3 regions of the Pseudomonas sp. C321 genome follow, and region 1 is predicted to be linked to each of the others. Evidence: predicted binding sites of a transcription regulator. Region 1 holds the regulator's gene; each other region holds the start of a gene.
The links. The regulator sigma-54, encoded in region 1, starts transcription at its own class of promoters, with help from an activator protein. The targets are predictions, from matches to a motif close to ANTGGCATNNANNTTGCTNT.
Positions count from the first base shown of each region.

Region 2: the regulator sigma-54 is predicted to act here: its motif matches at 1,803-1,822, upstream of flgB (flagellar basal body rod protein FlgB).
Region 3: the regulator sigma-54 is predicted to act here: its motif matches at 2,218-2,237, upstream of glnK (P-II family nitrogen regulator).

Region 1 is NZ_JBUZRB010000001.1:873,815-878,518, reverse strand. Features, by position in the region: gene rapZ (RNase adapter RapZ) at 1-613, opposite strand, end outside; gene ptsN (PTS IIA-like nitrogen regulatory protein PtsN) at 616-1,080, opposite strand; gene hpf (ribosome hibernation-promoting factor, HPF/YfiA family) at 1,093-1,401, opposite strand; gene ACZRJ6_RS04145 (RNA polymerase factor sigma-54) at 1,477-2,970, opposite strand; gene lptB (LPS export ABC transporter ATP-binding protein) at 3,155-3,880, opposite strand; gene lptA (lipopolysaccharide transport periplasmic protein LptA) at 3,880-4,413, opposite strand; gene lptC (LPS export ABC transporter periplasmic protein LptC) at 4,400-4,704, opposite strand, start outside.
Region 2 is NZ_JBUZRB010000003.1:636,558-641,261, forward strand. Features, by position in the region: gene ACZRJ6_RS12595 (chemotaxis protein CheV) at 1-756, shown strand, start outside; gene cheR (protein-glutamate O-methyltransferase CheR) at 800-1,627, shown strand; gene flgB (flagellar basal body rod protein FlgB) at 1,866-2,273, shown strand; gene flgC (flagellar basal body rod protein FlgC) at 2,277-2,720, shown strand; gene flgD (flagellar hook assembly protein FlgD) at 2,737-3,468, shown strand; gene flgE (flagellar hook protein FlgE) at 3,500-4,704, shown strand, end outside.
Region 3 is NZ_JBUZRB010000002.1:413,500-418,203, forward strand. Features, by position in the region: gene ACZRJ6_RS07915 (secondary thiamine-phosphate synthase enzyme YjbQ) at 1-88, opposite strand, end outside; gene ACZRJ6_RS07920 (ammonium transporter) at 300-1,637, opposite strand; gene glnK (P-II family nitrogen regulator) at 1,672-2,010, opposite strand; gene ACZRJ6_RS07930 (accessory factor UbiK family protein) at 2,432-2,692, shown strand; gene ACZRJ6_RS07935 (YifB family Mg chelatase-like AAA ATPase) at 2,902-4,398, shown strand; gene ACZRJ6_RS07940 (methyl-accepting chemotaxis protein) at 4,421-4,704, opposite strand, start outside.

The sequences.
Region 1 (4,704 bases):
CCGACTGATCACGTAGTTCCGGCTTCCAGTACGGGTTGGGCAGGCAGCGCACGTCGAACACCAGGTCGGCGTCCACCGGCATGCCCCGCTTGAAGCCAAAAGACTCCACCAGGAACGCCGTGCCAGGTTCTGGCTGGTTCAACAGGCGCAACTTGATGGTATCGCGCAGTTGATACAGGTTCAGGCTGGTGGTGTTGATCTTCAGGTCGGCCAGGTCAATGATTGGCCCCAGTAGCTTGGTTTCGTCTTCGATGGCTTCTGCCAGCGAGCGGTTGGCGCTGCTCAGAGGGTGACGACGACGAGTTTCTGAAAAACGCTTGAGCAGGGTTTCTTCGTCTGCATCCAGGTACAGCACGTCGCAATGAATGTGTTTGCCGCGCACCTCCTCAAGCAATTCCGGGAAGCGCGTTAGGTGGCTGGGCAGGTTGCGGGCGTCGATGGATACAGCGACTAGCGGCTGTGCCAGTTCGGTGTGGATCAACGCGCGCTCAGCCAGTTCGGGCAGCAAGCCGGCCGGCAGGTTGTCGATGCAATAGAAGCCATTGTCCTCAAGCACATTGAGGGCAGTACTTTTACCTGAGCCGGAGCGGCCGCTGACGATGATCAAACGCATGATTACTGCCCGTTCTGCTCTTCCAGGACGACCTGATACAGCGCTTCATTACTGGAGGCGCTACGCAGTTTTTCGCGTACTTCTTTGCGGTCGAGCATGCTGGCGATCTGCCGGAGCAGTTCCAGGTGCGCATCGGTGGCCGCTTCCGGGACCAGCAGAACGAACAGCAGGTCTACCGGGGCACCGTCGATGGCGTCGAAATCGATAGGAGCGTCCAGGTGCAGCAAGGCGCTGACTGGAGACTCGCAACCTTTAAGGCGGCAATGGGGGATGGCGATGCCGTTGCCAAAACCGGTCGAGCCAAGTTTTTCACGGGCAATTAGAGCCTCAAAGACATCTTGCGTCTTCAGATTAGGCACTTCGCGGCCGATCAGATTGGCAATTTGTTCGAGGGCGCGCTTTTTACTGCCGCCCGGCACGTTCATGAGGGAACGGCCGGGGGTCAGGATATTTTCGAGTCGGATCATGGGTTGGGAGTGTTAACGACCGGTTGCGCCCTGAAGGAGGCTCTGGGTCTTTTCCTTATGCTTTTTGAGTTGGCGATCCAGCTTGTCAGTCAGCAGGTCAATGGCGGCATACATGTCTGAATGCTCGGCATTGGCGACGACTTCCCCGCCGGGGATATGCAGGGTGGCTTCGATTTTCTGCAGCAGCTTCTCGACTGTCATCGTGACTTGCACGTTGGTTATCTTGTCGAAATGCCGTTCCAATCGGTCGAGTTTTTCGCCGATGTAGGTGCGCAGGGGGTCGGTCACTTCCAGTTGGTGTCCACTGATGTTGACTTGCATACAGCTTCTCCTTCGTTGCCAGTGCATAAAGCGGCAGGCAGAAATGCCTGCCACTGGAACGCTGTGGCTAGCCCGTCACATCAAACGCTTACGCTCGCTGGAAGGCGCGATCCCAAGGGACTCGCGGTACTTGGCGACGGTTCGACGGGCTACCTGAATGCCTTGTGCCTCCAGTAAACCAGCGATCTTGCTGTCACTCAACGGCTTTTTCTGATTTTCCGCGGCAACCAGTTTTTTGATGATCGCGCGGATCGCCGTGGACGAGCATTCGCCACCTTCGGAAGTGCTTACATGACTGGAGAAAAAGTATTTCAGCTCATAAATACCCCGTGGGGTATGCATGAATTTCTGTGTAGTCACCCGGGAAATCGTCGATTCATGCATGCCTACTGCCTCGGCAATGTCATGCAGGACCAGCGGTTTCATCGCCTCATCGCCATATTCCAGGAAGCCGCGCTGGTGCTCGACGATCTGGGTGGCGACTTTCATCAGGGTTTCATTACGGCTTTGCAGGCTCTTGATGAACCAGCGGGCCTCCTGTAACTGGTTGCGCATGAAGGTGTTATCGGCGCTGGTGTCGGCCCGACGGACAAAACCTGCGTATTGCGGGTTGACCCGCAGGCGTGGCACCGATTCCTGGTTCAGCTCCACCAGCCAGCGCTCGTTGTCCTTGCGCACGATCACATCGGGAACGACGTATTCGGCTTCGCCGGACTCGATTTGCGAGCCGGGGCGAGGGTTGAGGCTTTGCACCAGCTCGATGATCTGGCGCAGGTCATCTTCCTTGAGCTTCATGCGCCGCATCAGTTGGCTGTAGTCGCGGCTGCCCAGCAGGTCTATGTAGTCGGTGACCAGGCGTTGTGCCTCGGTCAGCCACGGCGTCTTGGTGGGCAACTGGCGCAGTTGCAGCAGCAGGCATTCGCTGAGGGTGCGGGCGCCGATACCGGCCGGTTCGAATTGCTGGATGCGGTGCAGGACGGCTTCGATTTCGTCTAGTTCGATATCCAGTTCCGGGTCGAAGGCCTCGAGGATTTCCTCAAGTGTCTCGTCCAGGTAGCCCTGATTGTTGATGCAGTCGATCAGGGTCACGGCGATCAGTCGATCGGTGTCGGACATCGGCGCCAGGTTCAGTTGCCACAGCAAGTGGCTCTGCAGGCTCTCGCCGACGGAGGTGCGGGTGGTGAAGTCCCACTCGTCATCGTCATTGCTGGGCAGGCTGCTGGTGCTGGTCTGATAGACGTCTTCCCAGGCGGTGTCCACCGGCAGTTCATTGGGAATGCGCTCGTTCCACTCGCCTTCCTCAAGGTTATCCACCGTAGGGGCGGTTTCCTGGTAGGACGGTTCCTGGACATCGGTGTTGGGTTTTTGCTCGGTGTTGTCGGCCAGCGGGTCGGCATTATCGAAGTCGTCGCCTTCTTCCTGGCGTTCGAGCATCGGATTGGACTCCAGTGCCTCCTGGATTTCCTGTTGCAGGTCCAGGGTCGACAATTGGAGCAGGCGGATGGCCTGTTGCAGCTGCGGTGTCATCGTCAGCTGCTGGCCCATTCTCAGAACTAGCGATGGTTTCATGGCAGGGGCTTAACACCTTATTCGCCGGCGCAATGCGCCATCCACGACAGGGCGCGTGAGCGCCAAACATAAGCAAATTATATGCCTGATATCGGGGGCTTTGCCTAGAGCGCGGTAACAATAAAAATATTGAGGTTTTTATTGACGCTCGCGCTCCTTGGCGAATGGCCAGGTATCACAGTACTTACAAGCGGAATTCGTGGCCCAGGTAAACTTCCTTGACCAGTTCGTTGGCCAGGATAGTTGCCGAGTCACCTTCGGCAATCAGCTGCCCGTCGTTGACAATATAGGCGGTTTCGCAGATATCGAGGGTTTCGCGCACGTTGTGGTCGGTGATCAATACACCGATCCCTTTGGCCTTGAGGTGGTGGATGATCTGCTTGATGTCGCCGACCGAGATCGGGTCGACACCGGCGAAGGGTTCGTCCAGCAGGATGAACTTCGGCGCAGTGGCCAGGGCGCGGGCGATTTCCACACGACGACGTTCGCCACCGGACAGGCTCATGCCGAGGTTGTCGCGAATGTGGTTGATGTGGAATTCCTGCAGCAGGCTTTCCAGCTCTTTCTTGCGTGCGGCGCGGTCGAGTTCCTTGCGGGTTTCGAGAATCGCCATGATGTTGTCGGCTACCGACAGTTTGCGGAAGATCGACGCCTCCTGGGGGAGATAGCCAATACCAGCCTGGGCACGGCCGTGCATAGGTTGGTGGCTGACGTCCAGGTCGTCGATCAGTACGCGACCCTGATCCGCCTGGACCAGTCCGACAATCATGTAGAAACAGGTGGTCTTGCCGGCACCGTTGGGGCCAAGCAGGCCGACGATCTGGCCGCTGTCGATCGATAGGCTGACATCGCGCACGACCTGACGGCCTTTATAGGCCTTGGCCAGATGCTGGGCTTTCAGGGTTGCCATTACTCGGCCTTCTTCTTCGGCTGGATAACCATGTCGATGCGTGGACGTGGCGTAGTGACCTTGCTGCCATTGGCGCGACCAGCTTGAGCGATCTGGGTCTTGGTATCGTAGATGATTTTCTCGCCTTCGGTAGAGTTGCCGTCGCTGCTCAGAACCTTGGCGCGGTCGATCAATACGATGCGATTTTGTTGGGCGTGATATTGGATCGTCACGCCGTAGCCCTTGATGGGGGCCGGATCTGTAGCTTTCTGTTGTTGCTCGAAATAGGCCAGGTTGCCCACCGAAGTCACTACGTCTATCTCACCAGCAGGGTTGCGGGTCAGAGTCACGGTGTTGCCGGTGATTTTCATCGAGCCTTGAGTGATGATCACATCACCCTTGTAGGTTGCGACACCTTGCTTGTCATCCAACTGAGCGTCGTCAGCCTGAATGTGGATTGGCTGTTCGCTATCGTTCGGCAGAGCCCAGGCGCTCACGCTTCCCAGTGCTGCGCCCAGACCGAGCAAAATAGGGAGGGTTTTAACGAGCCTCATACTGTCCTCTTACGTTCGATAGCAGGTGTATCCTGCTTTCTTTCAAATACGCTTTCATTCCCTTGCCAGTCGATACACCGCCAGCGCCGTCGATTCTAACGTCTTGCTCGGTCTGCGCATATTGCTTCTGAGGGAATACGGTCATGCGACTGCTGGTAATAATGGTCTCGCGGTCCTTGGCGTCGGTGCGAGCTACGCGCACCGAGTCGATCAGTTCGACTTCGGTACCGTCAGGATTGACTTCGCCGCGCTTGCTGGTGACGTGCCAGGGGAATTCGGTGCCGCGATACA
Region 2 (4,704 bases), on a different contig from region 1:
TGTGGCGTGGCCAACATTCGCGGCTCGACCATTCCGATTCTTGACTTGGCGATGGCTACGGGCTCGTCCGGCTTGCAGGATCGCGAGAGTCCGTTCGTGATCATCACCGAGTACAACACCAAGACCCAGGGTTTCCTGGTGCGCTCGGTGGAGCGCATCGTCAACATGAACTGGGAAGAGATCCATCCGCCGCCCAAGGGCACCGGTCGCGATCACTACCTGACGGCAGTGACGCGGGTCGACAACCAGTTGGTGGAAATCATCGACGTGGAGAAAATCCTCGCGGAAGTGGCGCCGACTTCGGAAGCTATTTCGGTGGGCGTAGTAGACGCTGAGACGGCGCACAAGGCGATTTCCCTGCGGGTGCTGACGGTGGATGACTCCTCGGTAGCGCGCAAGCAGGTCTCCCGTTGCCTGCAGACCGTTGGCGTCGAAGTGGTGGCCCTCAACGATGGCCGCCAGGCCCTGGATTACCTGCGCAAACTGGTGGATGAAGGCAAGAAACCGGAAGAAGAATTCTTGATGATGATTTCCGACATCGAGATGCCGGAAATGGACGGTTACACCCTCACGGCCGAGATACGCAACGATCCACGCATGCAAAAATTACATATCATCCTGCATACTTCATTGTCCGGTGTATTCAATCAGGCGATGGTCAAGAAGGTCGGTGCCGATGACTTCCTGGCCAAATTCCGTCCTGATGACCTGGCATCCCGGGTAGTCGACCGGATCAAGGCAGCAGATCACGGCTAGGGGCTTTTTCCCTGGCGGTCACACGATTTAAGAGGCGGTACCATTGTCTACGGGTAATTTGGATTTTGAACAGTTCCGGGTCTTCCTGGAAAAAGCCTGTGGCATATTGCTCGGTGAAAACAAGCAGTACCTGGTATCAAGCCGTCTCAATAAACTGATGGAGCAGCAAGGGATCAAGTCCCTCGGCGAACTCGTTCAGCGGATACAGAGCCAGCCACGCAGCGGGCTCAAGGCAATGGTGGTCGATGCCATGACCACCAACGAAACCCTGTGGTTTCGTGACACCTATCCCTTTGAAGTGCTCAAGAACAAGGTCCTGCCAGAATCGATCAAGGCCAGCCCCGGCCAGCGCCTGCGCATCTGGTCGGCGGCCTGCTCTTCGGGGCAGGAACCGTACTCGCTGTCGATGTCTATCGACGAGTTCGAGCGGACCAATTTGGGCCAGTTGAAGGCCGGGGTGCAGATTGTTGCCACCGACTTGTCCGGCACCATGCTCACCAACTGCAAGACGGGTGAGTACGACAGCCTGGCCCTGGGGCGCGGCCTGTCTCCGGAACGCTTGCAGCGTTTCTTCGACCCCAAGGGCGCTGGTCGTTGGGCAGTCAAGGCGCCAATCAAGAGCCGGGTGGAGTTTCGTTCGTTCAACCTGCTGGACAGCTACGCTAGCCTGGGTAAGTTCGATATCGTGTTTTGCCGCAACGTACTGATCTACTTCTCGGCCGAAGTGAAGAAGGACATCCTGTTACGCATCCACAGCACGCTCAAACGCGGTGGGTATCTGTTTCTCGGCGCTTCTGAAGCGTTGAACGGGTTGCCGGATCATTACCAGATGGTGCAGTGCAGTCCTGGGATTATTTACCAGGCCAAGTGATAGATAGGCGTCGCATAAAAACGGGAGGTCCTGCAAAGGCCTCCCGTTTTTTATGGGCGCAAAGCGGCAACGCTCATTGCCGCTTTACTGGCGGTTGGCGGAAACCCCTTGCCGCTTTTCTGGCATTGCCACCGGCAATCTCCCGGCAAACCCTTGATTTACAGGGCTTCGATGACTTGGCATGCCACTTGCTGTATCCAGATTACGAAAAGCAGGTCAGCCCCTAAAGGTTTCCGCCATGAGCATCAGCTTCGATAAAGCGCTCGGTATCCACGAACAAGCCCTGGGCTTTCGCGCCCAGCGTGCCGAAGTCCTGGCTAACAACATCGCCAACGCCGACACCCCGAACTACAAGGCTCGGGACTTGGACTTTTCCGCCGTGCTCGCCGCACAGCAGGACAAGACCAAGAACGGCTCCTTCGCCTTGAACATGACCAATAACCGTCATATCGAAGCGCAAGGCATGGGCAATGGCGACGAGTCGCTGATGTACCGCACGCCGATGCAGCCATCGATCGACCAGAACACCGTCGACGCGCAGCTGGAGCAATCGAACTACGCCGAGAACTCGGTGAACTTTCAGGCCAGCTTCACCCTGCTCAACAGCAAATTCAAAGGGCTGATGTCAGCCCTGCGCGGAGAGTAAGTCATGTCTCTATCCAGTGTTTTCAATATTGCCGGTAGTGGCATGAGCGCTCAGACCACCCGTCTGAACACCGTCGCCAGTAACATCGCCAACGCCGAGACCGTGTCGTCGAGCATTGACCAGACCTACCGCGCCCGTCACCCGGTGTTCGCCACCATGTTCCAGGGCGGCCAGAGTGGCGGCAGCGATTCGCTGTTCCAGGACCAGGATGCTGCGGGCCAGGGCGTTCAGGTGCTGGGTGTGGTCGAAGACCAGAGCAACCTCGACGCGCGCTACGAGCCGAACCATCCTGCCGCCGACGCCAAGGGTTATGTGTTCTACCCCAACGTCAATGTGGTCGAGGAAATGGCTGACATGATTTCCGCCAGTCGCTCGTTCCAGACCAACGCGGAAATGATGAACACCGCCAAAACCATGATGCAGAAGGTCCTGACCCTGGGTCAGTGATAAGGGGCGCCAAAGAATGTCCGTTACCAACGATGTGTCGAGTAACTCGACGATCCAGGACTTGTTCAACAACAAGGTCAAGGATGCCGCGGCCAACCAGGATAGCCTGGCGGGTGCTACCAAAGAGGCTTCTGGCAGCCAGGCCCTGGGCAAGGATGCGTTCCTGCAGTTGCTGGTCACCCAGCTGAAAAACCAGAACCCGCTGTCGCCCCAGGATAACGGCGCGTTTGTCGCGCAACTGGCGCAGTTCAGCAGCCTGGAAGGCATCAACACCCTGAACGACTCGGTGAATGCAATCTCCAGCAACTACAAGTCGTCGCAAGCGCTGCAAGCGTCGTCGCTGGTGGGTCGTTCGGTGATCATCGAGACCGACAAGGCCATGGTCGACACCAGCAAGAGCTTCACTGGTTCCGTGGCAGTCACCTCGTCGGTGGGCAACGTCACCATCAAGGTCTCTGACAAGGACGGCAAGCTGGTCAAGACCATCGACTTGGGCGCTCAGGCAGCCGGCAAGTCGGACTTTATCTGGGACGGCAAAAACGAAGCCGGCGAGAAAGTCGACTCCGGCAACTACACCTTCGCTGCCACCACCAAGAACGATGCCGGTGATGCGATAGCGTTGAAGACCTCGCTACCAGCCACGGTCACTAGCGTGACTTTGAGCCAGACGGGCGGCGAAATGCTGCTCAATCTTTCTGGCGGCATGGGCAGCATCAAGCTGTCCCAAATTCAGACTATCGGTACATAGAGCCGCCTAAATACGGCAAGAGGAGAGAAACATGTCTTTTAATATCGGCCTTAGCGGCCTCTATGCGGCCAACAAACAGCTGGACGTGACTGGCAACAACATCGCCAACGTCGCGACCACCGGCTTCAAGTCGTCCCGTGCTGAATTCGCCGACGTCTACGCCGCCTCCAAACTGGGCAGCGGCCACAACGCTATTGGTAGCGGTGTGAGCCTGGCAGCGGTTTCCCAGCAATTCAGCCAAGGCGAAATCACCGGCACTGGTGGTTTGCTGGACATGGCGATCAAGGGCGGCGGCTTCTTCGTGCAGAAGGGCAGCGACGGTTCCCTGGAATACACCCGCTCCGGTACTTTCAAGCCGGACAAGGATGGCTACGTCACCAACTCCACCGGCACCTCGCGCCTGCAAGGTTACGCGGCAGACGAAAACGGCAAGATCATCAAGGGTGGCCTGATAGACCTGCGCATCGATCAGTCGAACCTGTCACCCAAGGCGTCCACCAAGGTGGACTCCACCAGCAACCTGAAGTCCTCGGAGCCAGTGATCGACCAGGCGCTCAACCCGTTCGATCCGACCAAATCGGGCAGCTTTACCACCCAGTACACCACCATGTTGTACGACACCCAGGGCAACTCGCACCCTATGGTGCAGTATATGGTGAAGACCGACTCCAATACCTGGAAGTCCTACACCCTGATCGACGGCCGTAACCCCAACGGTACGCCTATCAGTGGCGCCGGTGCCGTCGCGCCTGTGGCGTCGACCGTGACCTTCGATACCGCTGGTACGCTCAAAGGGATCGTCACGCCGCCAAGCGCGGTGTCCAACACCACCCTGACGATTGCCGACTGGAAGCCGGGCGTCATGAACAATGGCGTGTGGGTAGATAACGGCGCAGCGGCCAACCCGACTGGTATTGCCATCAATATGGCCAGTATCACCCAGTACAACTCTGCCAGTTATCGCAACCCGCCGGTCACTGATGGTTACGCTACTGGCGAAATCACCGGGCTGAAAATTGACAGCAGCGGTGTCATGTTTGCCACGTTCAGTAACGAGCAGAGCAAGGCGATCGGCCAGATCTCCTTGGCCAGCTTCAACAATGAACAGGGCCTGCAGCCGTACGGCGGCACTACCTGGAAGGAGACCTTTGCGTCCGGCCAACCAGGTTATGACTCGCCAGAGTCCGGCACTTTGGGTTCGATCATCGCCAACTCCCTGGAGAACTCCAACGTCAA
Region 3 (4,704 bases), on a different contig from region 1:
ATTCAGGCAAACCAACGAGCAACTCGTCCGTCACCAGATGAAAGCCCCGGGGCTTGGCCCGCAGGATAATCAGGGTCTGTTGCCACATACAGTTCTGCGCACATCGGCGCGCATTCTAGCGCGCTCAGGGAAAAAACAAAGTGCCGAATACGCCTACATGCATGTAAGACATTCGCACAGTGAAAAGTACCCTATGGATCCAATCACAAAGTCAGCACAAAAATACTCACAACCCTTCACCGCAGACAAATCCTAGACAAAAAAATGCCCGGCAAGCCGGGCATCTTTTTTAAGCGTACTTACAAGTTGTAGCCACGTTCGTTGTGTTCCGCCAGATCGAGGCCGACCGCCTCTTCCTCTTCAGTAACCCGCAGGCCCATGACCTTGTCCAGCACCTTGAGGATGACGAAGGTCACGATACCGGTGTAGATCACCGTGAAACCGACACCCTTGGCCTGAATCCAGACCTGTGCCGCAACATCAGTCACAGTGCCGAAGCCGCCCAGGGCCGGGGCTGCGAACACACCGGTGAGGATCGCACCGACGATACCGCCGATACCGTGAACACCGAAGGCGTCCAGGGAGTCGTCGTAGCCCAGCTTGCGCTTGAGGCTGGTAGCGCAGAAGAAGCAGATCACACCGGCAACCAGACCAATCACCAGGGCGCCCATCGGGCCCACGGTGCCAGCGGCTGGCGTAATGGCGACCAAACCGGCAACCACACCCGAAGCAATACCCAGGGCACTTGGCTTGCCGTGGGTGATCCACTCGGCGAACATCCAGCCCAGCGCCGCAGCAGCGGTAGCGATCTGGGTCACCAGCATCGCCATGCCGGCAGTGCCGTTGGCAGCAGCAGCGGAACCTGCGTTGAAGCCGAACCAGCCAATCCACAGCATCGCGGCGCCGATCAGGGTGTAACCCAGGTTGTGCGGAGCCATCGGCGTGGTCGGGTAGCCTTTACGCTTGCCGAGCACGATGCACGCCACCAGGCCAGCAATACCGGCGTTGATGTGCACCACGGTGCCGCCAGCGAAGTCCAGTACGCCCCAATCCCACAACAGGCCACCGTTGCCGCTCCAGACCATGTGCGCAATCGGCGCATAGACCAGGGTGAACCAGATGGCCATGAAGATCAGCATGGCGGAGAACTTCATGCGCTCAGCGAACGCACCGACGATCAGTGCCGGAGTGATGATGGCGAAGGTCATCTGGAAGGTGATGAACACCGCCTCAGGGAACAGCGCCGCAGGCCCGGTGATGCTGGCCGGAGTGACACCCGCCAGGAACGCCTTGCCCATGCCGCCGAAGAACGAGTTGAAGTTGACGACACCCTGCTCCATCCCGGTAGTGTCGAACGCAATGCTGTAGCCGTAGACGACCCACAGAATGCTGATCAGGCCGGTAATGGCGAAGCACTGCATCATCACGGAAAGAATGTTTTTGGAGCGGACCATGCCGCCGTAGAACAGCGCCAGACCGGGGATGGTCATGAACAACACCAATGCGGTAGCGGTCAGCATCCAGGCGGTGTCGCCGGAGTTGAGGACTGGAGCCGCCACTTCGTCTGCCGCCATAGCCAGGCTGGGCATTACGATGGACAACAGGGCTCCTAGCCCTGCGAATTTACGCAGAGTCATATTGTTTTCTCCTGGGGCGTTGGGGTTTGGCGGCTTAGATTGCGTCGGTATCGGTTTCGCCGGTACGGATGCGAATAGCCTGTTCCAGATTGACCACGAAGATTTTGCCGTCACCGATCTTGCCGGTGTTGGCGGCCTTGGTTATCGCCTCGATAACCCGATCAAGATCCTTGTCGTCAATGGCGACATCAATCTTCACCTTCGGCAGGAAATCGACCACGTATTCCGCGCCGCGATACAACTCCGTGTGCCCCTTCTGCCGACCGAAGCCTTTGACCTCAGTAACGGTAATGCCCTGCACGCCGATCTCGGACAACGACTCGCGTACATCGTCCAACTTGAACGGCTTGATGATGGCAGTGACTAGCTTCATGAAAACTCTCTCCCGAATTGGTGGACTTGCCCCAGGAAAACAAACCCGTCTCAAGTCTAAGCGCAGTGCCTGGCTTTGTAACGCTTCGTCGCCCTGACAAGTGCCATTGCGACGCGAGCTAACCACTGGTGACGAAACCTGTACCCCGCTCCGTCGGCGCACTGCATTCGTCACAGCGACTGCATCAGTGCATGGGTCATGATGGTCTAAGCAGAAACCTTGCCAGCTCCGTAAAAATCACTGAAATCAATCCTTTGCTCACTCGTGCCCACTTGCGGGGGCCTACAGCGGTGTGGATACGCACGAAAACAGTGCGCAGCTGCCCGACCCCATGCACGAAAAGCGTGCGCAGCGCCGCGTGGAAAAGACTATAGACGCTGCGTGATACACTGCCTGCCAACAGTTTTCCGGAATATTTCCCATGCTCGCTCCCAAAGACCTCCTCGACGCCCTGAGCGGCCACGCCTCCCGCCTGTTCAGCGGCGAAACCCCGCTGCCTCGCAACGAAATCGAAAGCCAGTTCAAGGCTTTGTTGCAGAGCGGCTTCAGCAAGCTGGACCTGGTCAGCCGGGAAGAGTTTGATAGCCAGATGGTTGTACTGGCCCGCACGCGTGCGCGGTTGGAGAGCCTGGAGGCGAAGGTGGCGGAGCTGGAAGCGCGGTTGCATCCACCCACCGAATAACGCCTGCCCTTGTAGGAGCGAGCTGTTCGCGAAGAGCCCGAGAGCGCCGCGTTCATTCAGAATGCCCGCGTTATCGTTAACTATTTTCGCGAGCAAGCTCGCTCCTACAGTTTGGTCACGTTCTGTAAAACCTCCCCGCCTCGCTCTTCCCCACCTCGTCTACTCTTGAAAAACCCGCAGGAAGCGGCCCTCCATCTCAAGGAACGAGCATGTCCCTCGCCATCGTCCACAGCCGCGCCCAGATTGGCGTCGAAGCCCCCGCCGTCACCGTCGAGGTGCATATGGCCAATGGTTTGCCGTCGCTTACGCTAGTGGGTTTGCCGGAAACGGCGGTCAAGGAAAGCAAGGACCGGGTGCGCAGCGCCATTCTCAACTCTGCCCTGCAATATCCCGCCCGCCGTATCACCCTCAACCTCGCGCCCGCCGACCTGCCCAAGGACGGCGGGCGTTTTGATTTGGCGATTGCCCTGGGAATTCTCGCCGCCAGCGTGCAGGTGCCATCACTGATGCTCGATGACGTGGAATGCCTCGGCGAACTGGCGCTGTCCGGCGAAGTACGCGCGGTAAAGGGTGTGTTGCCAGCAGCGCTCGCAGCACGCAAGGCCGGGCGCACCTTGATAGTGCCTCGGGCCAATGCCGAAGAGGCGTGCCTTGCCTCCGGCTTGAAGGTGATTGCGGTAGATCACCTGCTGCAAGTGGTGGCGCACCTGAATGGGCATGTGCCGATTGAGCCCTTCGTTTCCAGTGGCCTGATGTACCTGAACAAGCCCTACCCCGACCTGAGTGAAGTCCAGGGCCAGTTGGCGGCCAAGCGAGCGTTATTGATTGCCGCAGCAGGCGCCCACAATCTGTTGTTCAGCGGGCCACCAGGCACCGGCAAAACCTTGCTCGCCAGTCGCCTGCCAGGGTTGCTGCCTCCCTTGAGCGAGCAGGAAGCGCTCGAGGTAGCGGCGATTCAGTCGGTGGTCAGCCTGGCACCACTGAGCCATTGGCCGCACCGACCATTTCGCCAACCCCACCATTCGGCTTCAGGGCCGGCACTGGTGGGCGGCGGCTCAAAACCGCAGCCTGGAGAAATCACTCTCGCCCATCACGGCGTGCTGTTTCTCGACGAGTTGCCGGAGTTTGATCGCAAGGTATTGGAGGTACTGCGCGAGCCACTGGAGTCGGGCCTTATCGTCATCTCCCGCGCCCGCGACCGAGTGAGTTTCCCGGCGCGCTTTCAACTGGTGGCGGCGATGAACCCTTGCCCTTGCGGTTATATGGGCGAACCGAGCGGGAGATGCCGCTGCACACCGGAACTGATTCAGCGTTATCGCAACAAACTCTCCGGGCCCTTGCTGGACCGAATTGACCTGCACGTGACCGTTGCGCGGGAAAGCACCGCGCTGAACCCGGCCACACAAGCCGGAGACGACACGGCCAGCGCTTCAGTACGTGTCGCCGAGGCCCGCGACCGCCAGCAGCAGCGCCAGGGTTGTGCCAACGCCTTTCTCGACTTGCCGGGGCTACGCGAGCATTGCGCGCTGGCGAAAGTCGATGAAGGCTGGCTGGAGACCGCCTGCGAGCGGCTGACTTTGTCGCTGCGGGCGGCGCATCGATTGTTGAAGGTCGCCCGCACCTTGGCGGATCTGGAGCAGGTGGAAGCGATCGGTCGCCATCATTTGGCAGAAGCGTTGCAGTATCGGCCAGCAACGATCAGCTAATCCCTCGCCACAGTTTTGATGCTCACCTGAATCGGTCAACCTCATCGCGCAAGCCCGCCGCCAACGTCTCCAGTTCCTTGGCAGTAATCGCCAGGTTCGACACCACTTCCCGCTGCTCACTATTGGCCAGGGCAATGCTTTGCAAGTTGCTGCTGAGCAATGTGGCAGTGCTGCTCTGTTCCTGGGTTGCGGTAGTGATCGCGGCAAATTGCTGGCCGGCCGAGCGGCTTTGCTCGTCTATCCGCGCCAGAGCCGAAGCCACGTTGGCATTGCGTGACAGGCCTTCCTGCATCAACACGTTGCCTT